Regions from separate parts of the Bacillus sp. ABA4_010 genome, predicted to be linked through region 3. Evidence: riboswitches for the same ligand, from Rfam matches in the RefSeq annotation. Region 3 holds a riboswitch; each other region holds the start of a gene.
What was found. Region 3 has a riboswitch for cyclic di-GMP ahead of ACXAEO_RS07030 (helix-turn-helix transcriptional regulator). Riboswitches for the same ligand answer to the same signal wherever they lie in the genome.
Positions count from the first base shown of each region.

Region 1: it holds a riboswitch for cyclic di-GMP, as region 3 does, so the genes downstream of both, ACXAEO_RS12495 (sensor domain-containing diguanylate cyclase) here and ACXAEO_RS07030 (helix-turn-helix transcriptional regulator) in region 3, are expected to answer to the same signal.
Region 2: it holds a riboswitch for cyclic di-GMP, as region 3 does, so the genes downstream of both, ACXAEO_RS13070 (SpoIID/LytB domain-containing protein) here and ACXAEO_RS07030 (helix-turn-helix transcriptional regulator) in region 3, are expected to answer to the same signal.

Region 1 is NZ_JBSWUN010000003.1:2,253,398-2,258,462, forward strand. It holds partial or broken gene ftsZ (cell division protein FtsZ) at 1-812, opposite strand, end outside; gene ACXAEO_RS12495 (sensor domain-containing diguanylate cyclase) at 1,071-2,036, opposite strand; cyclic di-GMP riboswitch class I at 2,196-2,280, opposite strand; partial or broken gene zwf (glucose-6-phosphate dehydrogenase) at 2,463-3,572, opposite strand; partial or broken gene ACXAEO_RS12505 (orotidine 5'-phosphate decarboxylase / HUMPS family protein) at 3,538-3,951, shown strand; gene hxlB (6-phospho-3-hexuloisomerase) at 3,967-4,524, shown strand; gene ACXAEO_RS12515 (winged helix-turn-helix transcriptional regulator) at 4,718-5,065, opposite strand, start outside.
Region 2 is NZ_JBSWUN010000003.1:2,390,164-2,395,228, forward strand. It holds gene ACXAEO_RS13065 (MATE family efflux transporter) at 1-1,204, shown strand, start outside; gene ACXAEO_RS13070 (SpoIID/LytB domain-containing protein) at 1,265-3,082, opposite strand; cyclic di-GMP riboswitch class I at 3,353-3,442, opposite strand; gene ACXAEO_RS13075 (hypothetical protein) at 3,680-4,327, shown strand; gene ACXAEO_RS13080 (MerR family transcriptional regulator) at 4,463-5,065, shown strand, end outside.
Region 3 is NZ_JBSWUN010000003.1:1,183,216-1,188,280, reverse strand. It holds gene ACXAEO_RS07040 (DEAD/DEAH box helicase family protein) at 1-420, opposite strand, end outside; gene ACXAEO_RS07035 (hypothetical protein) at 433-1,443, opposite strand; gene ACXAEO_RS07030 (helix-turn-helix transcriptional regulator) at 1,474-2,442, opposite strand; cyclic di-GMP riboswitch class I at 2,588-2,670, opposite strand; gene ACXAEO_RS07025 (DUF6526 family protein) at 2,973-3,398, opposite strand; partial or broken gene ACXAEO_RS07020 (SDR family NAD(P)-dependent oxidoreductase) at 3,786-3,911, opposite strand; gene ACXAEO_RS07015 (hypothetical protein) at 3,938-4,204, opposite strand; gene hemG (protoporphyrinogen oxidase) at 4,303-5,065, opposite strand, start outside.

The sequences.
Region 1 (5,065 bases), 1.1 Mb from region 3:
AAACTTAAATCTGCACCGCTCGTGATGTTCATAAGTACCCCACGAGCCCCTTCAATTGAGCTTTCAAGCAATGGACTGGAAATAGCTTTTCTTGCCGCTTCTGCTGCGCGATTTTGACCGCTTGCCCGTCCAATTCCCATTACAGCCGCTCCTTGATTCGCCATAATGGTCGTCACATCGGCAAAATCGAGATTAATTAATCCAGGTACCGCAATGAGGTCGGAAATCCCTTGAATCCCCTGACGAAGAACGTTATCCGCTTCCCGAAACGCTTCAAGCATCGGCGTTTTCTTATCTATGATTCCTAATAAACGATCATTTGGCACGATGATTAACGTATCTGTCGCCTTTTTCATCAGGTCAACGCCACCTGCAGCTTGAATGCCGCGCTTTCGTCCTTCAAACATAAAAGGACGCGTCACTACCCCAATCGTCAGTGCTCCAAGGCTACGCGCAATTTCAGCAATGGCCGGAGCCGCTCCGGTTCCCGTACCACCGCCCATACCAGCTGTAACGAAGACCATATCGGCCCCTCTTAACACTTCTATAATTTGCTCCTTGCTTTCTTCGACCGCTTTTTTACCAACCTCTGGATTGGCCCCTGCCCCTAAACCTCTTGTTAGTTCTGCACCGATTTGCATTCGTACATCTGCTTTTGATAAGTTGAGTGCCTGTGCATCTGTATTCACAGCAATAAATTCCACACCTTGAACGCCATGCTCCACCATTCGGTTTACGGTGTTATTTCCTCCACCGCCCACTCCAATGACTTTAATTTTCACTAGGTGGTCCATACTGACATCAAATTCCATTCTAGTTTTTCCTCCTCATTATGTATCATCGTGCGCTGTATCCTTTATATACGTGAACAGTTACGGTTATGTACATCTTTCATCACCTTCATTGCTCTTCAAAGAAGTACGAGCCTACAGGGGTATTGTATCATTTAATGTTTCCAGCATTCATCCATTCACGAAAAAAATAGCATTTATTCATAAAAAAACTGCAGACAAACAGGTTAGAACGTTCCCTGAACGGTTCTTTCACTGTCTTCCTGCAGGCGAAGTACGTCAACTGAATAAACTGGCACGCTGTCTTTTTTTCGTTCGTTTCTGTTCATACATGTTCTGGTCGGCTTCAATGAACAAACGATCCATGTTTCCGAGTGAATGTTCACTGAACGCATATCCAATCGACATGCTGATTTGTACGTCGTTACCGCTTGTATTGTATTCATCGATTGCCATTAAAAGCTTTTCATAAAGAGCTTCCACTGCGGCTTTCTCCGTATGCACAAGAAGAACGACAAACTCATCACCACCTATTCGAGAAACAATGGCATTCTCAGAGCAATGCTGCTTTAATAATTTAGCAGCCTCCTGAATAAGCTTATCCCCTTTTTTATGACCATAGTTGTCATTGCAATACTTCAGCTCATCTAAGTCACAGCAAATAACGGCTGCCGATATATCTATATACTGATTACATATTTCCATATTTCGCTCAAAAAACTCCCGATTGTAGACCGTTGTCAACGTATCATGAGTAAGTTTATATTCCAACTCCTGCTGTAGCTTCATTTTTTCATCTACATTCCGCATAATTCCCTGAATCGCTACCAATTCACCGTTTTCATAGATTGGAGTCGTATATTCTTCAAACCATTTATAATTTCCTTCCTTGTCTCTCAATCTTTGAATAATCGGTTTACTATAATCTATTTCACCACTTACTTTTCTTTTCATAATCTCGTAATCATCCGGGTGAATAATATTAAAAGGGGTATCGGGATTGCTGTTGAGCTCTTCCAGCGTTCCTTCTCCTAAGAAATCTTCAACAGAAGGACTTGTATACTTATGCTTATACTCTGGTTTTACTTCATAATAGTACAAAATATCTTTCGACCTTTCGACTAGTCGAACAAGATGATGTTCATACTCCAGTACCGCTTTTCGCTTAATTTTTTCACATTTGCTCAATACTTTGAAGAGTAGACTACCTACTATTAAACCTAAAGAAAAATGTAGCAATGACATGAATCTTCCCTCGCCTTTATGTATGTAGAAGCTTCGCTCATTTTGAACATTACTTCCCTATGTCTCTGAAGCCATAAGAAAACGGCATTGAAATTATTAGGGGAGTCTAACAATTTCAATGCCGCCAGCTACCAACGAACCTGCTTGCTCGAAATATGCATTGGTAGCTGGCTGACATCGTCCTTCGACTTTAGTCCCTATAGCTTTGCGTCTTCACCTTTCGATGAATTTGCCTTTATCATTTTGTCATGTTATTAGTCCTTTAGACACATTTATTTCCAATTATACACAATATTGAAAATTAAGGCAATATACCTATCCTTTCATCATGCAGTGACTTCATATTCATAGGCTAGTAAATTTTAATAGAGGTTTTCCTAAACAGACGACTCTCACATCATCCTTATTCCCCTTCAATGGTATCTGTTACTCCCACCATTTAAATCCATCTTCTTCTACTAACCAATTAGACGCTTCAGGCCCCATTGAACCTGAAGGATACGGATAAAGCGGCACACTGTTTTCTTCAAACGCTTCTAAAATTGGCTGTATCCACTGCCATGATAACTCCACTTCTTTCCAATGAGCAAAAAATGTAGCGTCACCAAGTAAGGCATCAAAGATCAGCCGTTCATAAGCTTCCTCAATATCTTCCTGATTCGCTGAGAAACTGACAACGACCGGTTCAATCTTTCCATCTTTTAATGGATTTTTCACATTTAACTGTAAGGAGAATCGTTCATTCGGACTAATCTCAATCGTTAAAAGATTAGGAGCAGCCTCCTCATGCTGCTCAACCATATCCAACTCTTTAAAAGAACGTTTAAATTCAATCACAATCTTTGTCGCCTTTTCCTTCATTCTTTTTCCTGTGCGAATATAAAATGGCACTCCGCTCCAAAATACATTATCAATCCATAACCGGGCAGCCACAAACGTATCATTTGATGAAGAAGCATTAACACCTGGTTCCTCTTTATAGCCAACAACCCGTTCATTGTTGATTTCTCCAGCTCCATATTGACCACGAATGACATGTGCAGCGACTTCTTCCTTCTGTACCGGTCGAAGAGCGTTCATAATATTTCCCTTTTCTCGACGAACATCCATAGCGCTCATCTGTTTTGGCAGATGCATTGCCGTCATCATCAATAGTTGCATCATATGATTTTGAACCATGTCGCGAATCGCCCCTGCCTGATCGTAATAACCAGCTCGCTCTTCAACCCCGACTGTTTCACTAGCTGTAATTTGGACATTGGCAATATGTTGATTGTTCCATAGCGCTTGAAGAATAGGGTTCGCAAACTCTAATGCCACAAGATTTTGGACCATCGGTTTTCCGAGATAATGGTCAATCCGATAAATCTCATTTTCTTCAAACGCCTTGCTTAATTTTTCATTTAAGTCTTGAGCCGATTTCAAATCATGTCCAAATGGTTTTTCAATAATGAGACGTTTCCACCCTTTCACGTTTCCTAATCCACTTTCTTGAATATTGGATGTAATCACATCTACTAACTCTGGAGCGACAGATGATGCCACCATTAAAGGTGCCGTCGAAGAAGCGAAAAAACAAGGAACACAAATTCTTGTCGATATGATTAATGTAAAAAATCTTGAACAACGAGCAAAAGAAGTGGATGCACTTGGTGTTGACTACATTTGTGTCCACACAGGCTATGATCTTCAAGCTGCTGGCGAGAGCCCTTTTGAACAATTGCAAACGATTAAACGTGTGGTCAAACATGCAAAAACAGCCGTTGCAGGCGGCATTAAATTAAACACACTGCCGGAAGTCGTGCAATCAAACCCTGATCTTGTCATTGTAGGCGGCGGCATTACAGGACAAACAAACAAGCAACAAACTGCTAGTCAGATGCAGCAATTAATTAAGCAAAAAGCTTTGGCCTAAACAAGGACGATCATTATGCAGACCATTCAATATGTAAGTGAAATTATTGAAGAGCTAAACCGTACCGCCGATTTGTTGGCGAATGAAGAAGCTGAAAAATTGGTTGATGCCATTCTTGAATCAAAGAAAATCTTTGTAGCCGGCGCAGGCCGTTCTGGATTTATGGTTAAATCGTTTGCTATGCGGATGATGCATATGGGGTTAGATGCCTATGTTGTCGGAGAAACAGTCACTCCTAATCTAGAAAAAGGCGATTTGCTCATAATCGGCTCCGGTTCAGGGGAAACGAAAAGTCTAGTGTCGATGGCGGAGAAAGCGAAAGGTTTAGGGGCAACAGTCGCTCTTGTCACGATTTTTCCTGACTCAACGATTGGCCAACTCGCTGATGTTTCAATTAAATTACCGGCAAAAGCAAAGGCGGAAAAGGACAGCGAACATAAAACGATTCAGCCAATGGGGTCATTATTTGAACAAACCCTCTTATTATTTTTAGATGCCGTCATTTTACGATTTATGGAAAAAAGAGGATTGAACTCCGAGACGATGTTTAGCAGGCATGCTAATCTCGAATAACTACTAGGTCAATGTTAAAGCTCTGGATGTAATGAACGTCCAGAGCTTTTTATCATGAGTTTGTATGTCAATTGCCTATGTATGTACTGAAAAATTCCTTTTGTGAATAACGGGACTGCTTTAATGAACATAGAAGAGTTATATTGTGAGGATGACATGAATGTCTTATTAGTATATAGAAGAACGTCGCTTTCTAGTTGATGGATTTGAGTTGTTCTTCTTCAGATTTCCTAACGGTTTCCATATAGTTTCTCCCCCATTCATACATCGCATCGAGAATTGGCATAAGCATTTTGCCCTTTTCTGTTAACGAATATTCAACTTTTGGTGGAACAACAGGATACACTTTCCGCTTAATCACAAGATCTTTTTCCAACTCTTTCAATTGATTAGCTAGCATTTTTTGAGTAATTGAAGGAATAAACGATTTCAATTCACCGAACCGCTTTGTTCCCTCTTTGCCCAAATACCATAAAATAAGCACCTTCCACTTTCCACCGATAATAGACAGTGTTAATTCTTTCTCACAATTAAACATTTT
Region 2 (5,065 bases), 1.2 Mb from region 3:
TGGTCATACCGTCAATTATCTTGTCGCTCAAAATTTTGGATCGCATGAAATGAAAAAAGGGGTTGAACGGACACAACTCGCTCTTTATTTTTGTGTAGTTGCCAGCATATTAATTATTGGAACAGGCTTATTTGCTTCAAAAGATATTTTATCTTTGATGGAATCTTCAACGAACTTTGTTAAGCAAGGCGAAGATTATTTAACAATCCGCTTTTTAGCCATGGCGTTTTCTGTTTTCACCTTTGTTTTCCACGGCTTTTTTCGGGGGATTGGTGATGCGAAAACACCAATGGTTACATCCATTATCGGAAATGCCATCATGATTTTCTTCACATATGCCTTGACTTATGGAAATGCTGGCTTTCCTGAAATCGGGCTCGCAGGTGCCGCATGGGCCGTCTTCATTGGAGAAGCAATTATCATGCTTGGATCGGCTTTTGTCTACTTTGTTACCTTGCATAAAAAATACAACACCCGTTCAAAAGCAGTTTGGAATCGAACGGAATCAAAGCTTATCTTTACTGAAAGCTCTAAGTTAGGAATCGAAGAATTTTCAAAAAGCATCGCGATGTTTGTTTTTACCATCTTTGTCGCTCGCTTAGGAACAAACGCCCTCGCTGCCAATGAACTTGCATTAAGTGTCATGAGTTTCGGATTTATGCCAGCCTTTGCCTTCGGTGCGACCGCCACCATCTTAGTCGGTCAAGAAGTCGGGAAAGGAAATCCGCTTCAGGCACGAAGACTTGGAACAGAAACAGCCATCATTGGGAGCATTTTTATTTTAATTCTCGGGGCACTGGAATTTATATTTGCTGACTCTATTGTGAATATGTATACGACAGATGCGAATGTGGCTCATTTGGCTGCTACTCTCATTAAAATCTCGGCGTTTTGGCAAATTTTTGACGCCTTATTTAATTTTTATGCCGGCGGACTGAGAGGAATTGGCGACACGTCTTTTCTTCTTAAATCATCTGTTCTCACCGGTTGGTTAGTGTTCATCCCTCTGACGTATCTTTTTACCTTCATGCTTGGATGGAAAAGCATTGGGGCTTGGATGGCACTTTATACCTTCATTATGGTCCTTGGTGTGACTTTAATGATTCGCTTCTATCGAACAGATTGGACTCAAGTTTCTGTAAAATCTGGCGATGAATCGTCTCATGGTGGCCATGGAGATAACACCGCGGAACCAATTGGCTAAGACATGAAAGAGACATGGGTCTCCATGTCTCTTTCATGTTATATAAATCGATTTCTCTCACTATTTTGGATTACTTTGCTCCATTGCTAAATAGATGACTTTCGCAGCTTGCGCCCTCGTAAGCGAATTTTCCGGCTTAAAAGTTCCGTCTGAATAACCATCTAAAATTCCCGCTTCAGAAACGGCCTCTACTAAACCTGGACGATTCATTTCATAATTATCTTTAAATTTTTCCGGACGACTGACAGGTGATAACTGTAAAGCACGACCAATCATAATTGCCATTTCTTCACGAGTAATCGGTGTATTTGGTTGAAAGCTCGCTCCTACTTCACTTTTCAATAAAAGACCGTGTTGAACCGCTGACTCTACATATGGATTCGCCCAATCCGTTTTCGGTACATCGTTAAACGTCTGTTCATCAAACACAAGATCATAGTCAAGTGCATTAATAATAATCTTGCTGAACTGGGCTCTTGTCACCGAATTGCTCGGTCGAAACGTGCCATCCGTATAGCCCGAAATAATATTTTTCTGGAATAGTTCGTTCACATACATTTCAGCCCAATGCGCACTCGTTACATCTTTAAAACTCACGTAAAGTTCGTATTCCTTCACCAATGTGGTCCCTTCATAATAAAAAGCAAGAATCTCTTTATACGTTTTGCCTAATTCTGCTGCTTTTTTCGCCCCGTATTGGCTCATGCCAACTCCATGTCCATCACCACGTCCTTGTATATGAATAACCGTAGTAGAATTGGTAACGTTATCGACGAGGTAGCTTAAAATAACTCTGTTCCCTACTATTGCTCTTATCTTGGCCGCGCTCACATCGGTTAGTTTCAATGTTTGAACAGCGAGCTTTCCGTCTACCGCTTTTAAATCCTTAACAAGAAAATCAACCGTTATGCTTCCTTTGCTAACTCTGCCACCTGATGTTGGGGAATACAACGAAAGCTCTGAAATATTGACAATTTTCATATCTTTATTGGCATAGCCGTTTTGCTGCAGCCACGTTTTAATATTGGATGAAATGACAGCGTCGGCTTCCTTCGTCATAGACCACCACACATCCGGCTTCGTCAAATCCTTACCTGTTAAATCGATTTGCTTTTTCGCCACGGATACATTCCAAGTCATCTTCGGATCATACGGGTCCTCTTTCATACGAAAATAGGATACAGACGTATTTCCCCAAGCATTGGCATTCGATTCCGTCATTCCGCCATTGCTGGCAGAGAAAACCGCACTAATTAATTTTCCGTTATACTTCAATACTTCTCCTGCAGTTTCATCGACAGCTAAACTGCTATTTGGATGCCAATTGGCTCCCCCGTATACTTGATAGTTAATCGTATCATCAATGACTTTATGCATATAGCTCATAGCATATGTTCTAGCGGCGATCGCTTGTACTTTCAAGGCTTCTGCATGCCAAGATGCTGGCATTTCGTTCGGCACGACCCCTTTTACGTATTTTTCCATCGAAATAGAGTTGACCGGTTGGATGTACATTCCCTTCTCCAGACTGAACGTAAAACTACCAAAATAGGAACGACTGTTAATGGATAACGTGCTATCTTTGTTTAAAGGGATTACTTCAAATGTGGAAAACTCTTTTAGTCGTCGCTGTCCCTCGTATAATACAACATTTCCATTTTCCGCTTTTAATGTATACAAAGTGCCCGATTTTAAGACGATTCCCTTGTCATTGGTCTCGTAATTGTCTGAAGGCTTAATGGTCAATTCGGTTTTATTCCCTAAATAATTGACTAGCTTGACTTGTATCGTTGGTTCATAACCAGCCGTTGCCTGTAAAACAGGCAGACTAGTTAAGGTCAACACGACAGCTAATATATACACTATAAATTTCTTCATCTCTTCTCCATCTTTCTGCCTTTGAGAGGCATTTTTTTATCCAATGCTCCCTGGAAATGCTTCGTGACCAAACAGCCGATTCGAGCAAATGAGCTGACAGCTACGCCATTTACACCGAACGAGAATATAAAAATACCCCCGCTTAACCGATAAGCGAGGGTACAACTTTACAGAAGCTCTCACGAAAGGAAGAAATTGACTCACATCACAACTCTTCAATCTCTTTCCACATTTCGCTTCTCACCTGTAAATAGGCTGTCCCTTTCATCTTTCGGCAGCTGGCAGACATAGAGTTCATTGAACACCTTAGTCCCTGTAGCTTTGCGTCACGGACTTTCATCCGTTTTGCGTTTATCGAGATTGAGTCGACAGAACGTCCAATTAATCTCTTACTCTTATGATAAAGGGAGAACACCAAAAGAAACATACTAAAAAACTTGCCTTCTGCTCCATTATTATCCATTATTAAACTATGAACCTAGTTATAAGGAGGCTTTTCAAGTTTACCCCTTTCTACTAGAGGGAATAAAAACGATAAACTATCCTAATCTTTAGTTTTGTAATCAAAAAATGATTAGAATGAAGGAGCGGATTGTTATGTCAAATAAAGGGAACCAAAAGCAACCTGTCCATACTAATAAGAAAAAAAATCTTAAACAACCGCTGTTAAACAAACATTTCAAAAGCAACAAAAAAATTGTAACCGGAATAGCTACCTTTGCCTTAGGGACATTCATGGCAGGAGGACTTTTAATTTTACCGCAAGCAGAAGCACAGCAGGGCTATGCTCCTTCAAACGACCCAATAAGGGATGTTGTTGGAACCTTAACAAAACACATTGATCACGACTCGATTGAATTTAATGTAGAAGGAACTTCAGGTATTTATCGCTGTGCGGGTGAAACAGCCTGTCAAGAGGAATTAAACTCCTTTAAGCTTGGATCAGGACTCCTTATTCAATTTACTGAAACTAAAAATGATAACTATACTATTAAAAATATAGAAGTTTTATATGAACCGGAAACGGACGAAATCGAGAAAATCATTACAGCTAATTACGACTCGATGCCTAATCAACAAACCATTAAAGTGTATATCGATAAGGAACCGCATCTGCTTCCATTAGCCGATTATTTACATGAACAGGACATCGCGACTCAGTTTGTATCGGGGACAGAAGTGACTCTTTTAATACGTGAAGATATATACGGAAAAATGACGGTTGGAGCTGTTAACGAATTATAACAGGCATGTGCCCTTCTACATGAAGGTGCACATGCCTATTTTTAATTTGCATGATTCGTTTTTCAAAAAATGATTTACCTTCTCTTGACTATAACGTTGCGTCATAGTTTAAGGTAAAGATGTGAGGTGATAAACTTGTACAAAATTAAAGAGGTGGCAGAATTTGCTGGTATTAGCGTACGGACACTGCACCATTACGATAAAATTGGCCTTCTTACTCCGGCAGAAATTGGCGATAACGGTTATCGGTTGTATGACGAATCTGATTTGCTCCGTCTTCAGCAAATTCTCTTTTTTAAAGAACTCGATTTTCCATTACAACATATTAAAGAGATTCTCAACGCTTCAAGTTTTGATTACAAAAAAGCGCTCCATACACATAAGAAAGTGCTGACAGAAAAGAAACTTCGTCTTGAACGAATCATCCGTTCTATTGAACAAACGATGGAATCTATCGAAGGAGGAAAAACGATGTCAAAGAAAGAAATGTTTGAACCATTTGATATGAAAAAAATTGAAGCGCATCAGCAGCAATACGAACAGGAAGTGAAAGAAAACTATGGTGGTACAAAAGTATATGAAGAATCCTACCGCAAAACTTCCACTTATCAAGAAGAAGATTGGCGACGGATAAAAGAAGAAAGTGAATCTATTTATAGACGCATTCTTGACAATATGGAGAAAGGAACGAGTCATGAAGATGTTCAAAAGCTAATCGGGGAATTGCGCCAGCATATT
Region 3 (5,065 bases):
CACTTTCTCTGCTTTTTCAGTATTCACAAGCCTATCCATATCTTTATACTTTGCATCAGATACCATACGTGCAAGTGCGGCTGCACTATTGCTTGATTTCGCTTGAATTTCTTTTAAAATATTGTAACCATCTTTTATGACAATGTCGGCAGCCGCATGCGGGTCACCAAGTGAATCTGTCGTAAAAGCCCTAAACATTTCACCTGCTTTTGCTGCATTGACATTAAATTTTGTAGCTTCAATAATTTCAAATAATCTTCCTTGCGTAATGCCTGGTGCACAGTTCATATATTGCTGAGCGGTTTTCTTTAAAAGATCCATTCCAGCAAAACATTCAATTGTTGAATTTCCTAACCTCTCTACCTGTTCAGCTACAATCTGACTTGATAGTATGTCAATTGAGTCTTGTGTTCGGCTCATCTGTTCACACCTTTACAGTTTAGCAATGCGTTGCTGCGTAATTTGAATCGTTTCTTCTAACGCTGTGGAAATGTTGCCAGCTTCATCGATGATTGGCATATCTAATAAATGTTTCATCACAGCCGCTAATTCATATGTATGCTTTGTCAACTCTTTTTCATGCAGATGGAAGTCACGATAATCTGTTCCTCTTCCCTCAATCACTTGAGTGAGAATTCCTACATATTTAACTAATAATTCATCTACATTTTTGGCAAGCTCATGTACTTTCAGTGTGTAATTGCCGATTTCCTTCATGATTGCTTCAGCTGAATGTAATTTGGCGATTTCTACATCCACTTCTGCTTTTTGTTTTTTCATTTGTTCTAATTTCTTTTCAGTCGAAGAAGCGAAAATAATACTTCCAAGTGCTAAAGCAGGTGCCAGCGCAATACCGCCTAAAACGACCATCCCTCCAGCCATTCCTAAACCGCCTGCAGCAAGTGAACCTCCCCCAAAAAAGGCAAGAGTAGCATTCGTTGCAGCCACCCCGCTTAAAGAAGCGATAGCTGTCCCAGTAGAAGCAAGACCAAAGGTCGTGGCAGCGCCCATTGCGCCCATTGCAGCCAACCCACCTCCAGCAATCGCTGACACTCCAGAACTCATAATTTGAGCTGCTTGTATGGTTTGTTTTTCTACTTCACGCATAAAAAGGTCAATATCTTTTACCTTATCTAAACTATCAATGGCTGCATGATTAGAAAAATCAACATGTTTTAGTTTCTTAAATTCCGTCACAAAATTAGCCATACTTCCATTTAAAATTTCTAGCTTCTCTTTTCCATATTGTTCAAAATGCTTATTGGTTTGTTTACGCGTCTGTTCAAACGCCTGAAAAGCAGCTTTATATCTTTTTTCCGTTGCTTCTGCAATCTCTTTCGTTTCTTTTATATTTTGATAAGAATCGTATCCTTTTTTTCCTGCAATAGCAGTAGAAGCTGCTACAGCTCCAGCGACAACTAATGGAATAAGTGGTAATGGCATAACATGTTCCTCCTAAAATGGTTTTCTATTTTATTGATATTTCTCTAACATTTGCAACACACTTTTCTTCATCTCATCCCTTAACTTCTCGGGACGCAAAACTTCCACATACTCTCCTTGACTAAGGAGCCACATCTTAATTCCATGTCCGAATACTTCTGCTTCAAATACAATGCTATTTTCATCTTTCCCAACAATGCGGGCAGTAGGAAGCCGATCGAGAACGGCTTGAGGAGATGGGCCGGTGAAACGAAATTTAATCGTCATTAGTTCACCTGTATGCATAAATTGAATTCGTTTACGGAATTCTCCTTCTTGAAACCGCTCCTTATATGGCGATTCAAAATGCTCGTCTGTCATATAACATGTCGTCATTCGGTCTACCCTGTAGATGGTCGGAAAATCTAAATCACGCTTTGTTTGATAAGCAATTAAATAAAAATAGTAATCTGAAAACATAAGTCCGACAGGTTTTAATGTTCTCTCACTATCCGTGTTATCATGCTCCCGTTGATAGCGGATATTAATCAACCGCTTTGTATGAACGGCTTTTGCTAATTCCCAAAGCAAAGAGAAGAGAGAGCGATTATGCTGCAAGTCAACATATAAATGTTTTTCATTTAACATGAGCTTTTTAATAAATTCCTGATTAACTGGCTGAGCCAAATTTGTCAGTTTATCAATAAGCTGCTCCATCTCTTTTTTCGGAAAAGCCCGTGATTCAATCACGATTTTTAAAAGGGCAAAAATTTCTTCATTACGTAAAAACTGTTCATTCCCTACCTCTAGTCGATATACTTTCTCCTTACGATCATATTCTAAGTATTGGCTCGTTTTAGCAGTTTCGAGAAAGTCTCGCAAGCTGTCAAAATCACGTTGAATCGTCTTCTCTCCAACGTGAAAAGCATCTGCTTCCCCTTTTTTCGTCAGTGTGTGACCTTTACATAACCTGTCATACATAGACAAGACGCGGTACGTTTGGTTTTGGGATGTATTCATTTGCTTCTCTTTCACTCCTATTCAATTATCGAAGAGCAACTTTACATACTCATCATATAAATTCACTTGGACGTATTATGTACTTTAAAAACATTTTTTTATCCAAATAAAAAAACCTTCGAAAGGCATGCGAAGGCAAGTATCAATGTGCAGCCCGGCGGCCATTGCAATTGCTTTAGGTCCGTAGCTTTGCGTCCTTGTTTTTCAACAAGTTTGCCCAATCTATTTCGATATGAATGAAAGTTCTCTATTTAACATACAAACCAAATAACCTATGTCTATTTTACTATAAACAAAAGATTTTCCAAGAAAAAAATGTTAAAAATAAGAAAATGATGTAAAAGAACTGAAAGAGATAATTTGAAAAAATAAATACCCCTGAAATCACAAAGATTTTTTATAGGCACATTTTTAGATTGCAGAATTTCACAATTGAAAAAATCAAACCACCTCGATTGAAAGTTTCCTGTAAAAAAAGAAAAAAGGAATACGACTCATTCGCATTCCTTTTCACCCCTTATCAATAACAATTAAATTCGATTATCGTCTGCTTTCCATTGTTTAATCGCTTTTTTAATATCTTTCGGTTCCAAGTTTTCACTTGCTACTTTTTTAGCCAGTTCAACAAACTCTTCATCACTTGCAAATCGTAACGCGACAATTTGTGCAACACTTAATCGAGAATCAAGCAATTTGCCTGTTAACACATAGTGGCGCAGGTTTTCTTCTGCTCGGATAGCACGATCTTGTGCTTTAAGCGGATAGATGCGCAATAGAAAAACGGCAACCATCATGATTATGACAAGAAATAGAAGAAGGCCAGAGGTTAACAAATTAACGTCATCCTGAAACAAATGGATGACGGCTCCAATTAAAGCCAGCAGAAGTGCTCCTAGCAAATAATAATGATAGATTGGGTGAAGCCTTGTATGATTTTCAAAGTTTTGTGGTTTCATCGTATTATCTCCATATTATGTTTCATTTTTATTTCTCTTTTACTACAAAGCTACTATAAGCTTTTCTTCACGCCTAGTCAATTAAACAGTGCGTTTTATCATTTTTAGTAAGCTATCCGTGACACCTAACACAAAAAGAACCAATTCCTTTCAATCCTCATTTTTTTCATTATAAGACTTTAATGTTTTTTCCGTTGAAAGAGCAAGACGGAATATAGGTTCAACATATCGTTCGAGGAACTGGAAAATCCATGATAATATAAAAAGAAAGACTATCGTTTCCCCGAAAATTTTGATACTTATTGGACAACCCACTTCTTCCCTCACCAACCGAATCCATTATGGAAACATTCGGCATATTCTTCGTCATTTACTTGCTGTACATGTACCTAGCACCTCACTAAGAGCAGCTACTAATTCTTCTTGAGTCAAAAGAGGATCTGAAAGTTCATATACTGTATTTTCATGCCCGCTTCCTGTAAGAACCGCTGCCATTGCATCTGCATAATCTTGTGGTCAATAGGTTAACTCTACTCTTTTCACATCGGAATATACCCGCTCGTCAAATAAACATACATAGCGACAGGAACAACACTAAAAACCATCAACAAATTGCTCAATGCTAGCAATCGATTATTGGATGCATATCCTAAAAAAACACCAATTGGGTTTATCACGAATGTCAGCATGCCAAACGGTTCTTGGAGATGAAAGACTACATATGGAACCCATGAAATGATGCCTGCTAGTAAAAAAATAATTGATAGCCAAAAATATAGCTTTCGTTGTGAGAAAATTTGATTCAATGATTCCACCTCTTTCTACAATAGATAAAAACCAAATTTCAACATATTATCCTAAACAAAAACAGCAAGCCCTATTAGGTTTGCTGTTTTTGTTGACTTTAAAATTGCTCGATGATTTTTTTCGCACTGTTTTCCCCATTTTGAATGCAGTCAGGGATGCCGACACCATAATAAGAACAGCCCGCAAGAACAATGCCTGGATATGTTTCTTGAAGATGGGCTTCAAGTGCCTCTACACTTTTTGGGTGGCTAATGAGATAGTTCGGCAATCCATCCGTCCAGCGCGTCACTTCGGCTGTCATTGGTTCACTCGCAATGCCGAGGCTTTTATGAATGTCTTTGCGCGCTTCTGCCAGCAGCTCCTCATCTGTCATTTGTTCCAAAGCAGCATAGGCTGGATGACTGCTTTTATAAAACAGTCTGACGAGTAAATGGCGGCTTTTCGATGTATGCGCCCATTTTCGGCTCGTCCACGTACAAGCATTGCACGACAATTCATGACTGCCTGATGTAATAAAGCCTGTGCCGTCTGTCGGAAGAAGGGCATCCGGTACATCAAACCCGGCATAGACGCTAATAAGCGAACTATTTTTCAATCCGGAAAATTCTCGCCTTAACTCTGCGTCTTCAAGCAATACTTCCGCTGCATCATGCGGGATGCTTAAAATAATGTGATCAGCTTCAATGAGTTCTCCATTGCTGAACGATATAATGTAGCGCCCATCCGCTTTTTCAATTTTCGTTGCTTTTACGCTTTTTAATATTTCCGTCCCAGTCAGTTTTTCTTCAAATGCGTCAATTAATGTTCCAAGTCCATTTTTAAAAGAAAGAAATTTCTTATCTCCACTTTGAAACTTTTCA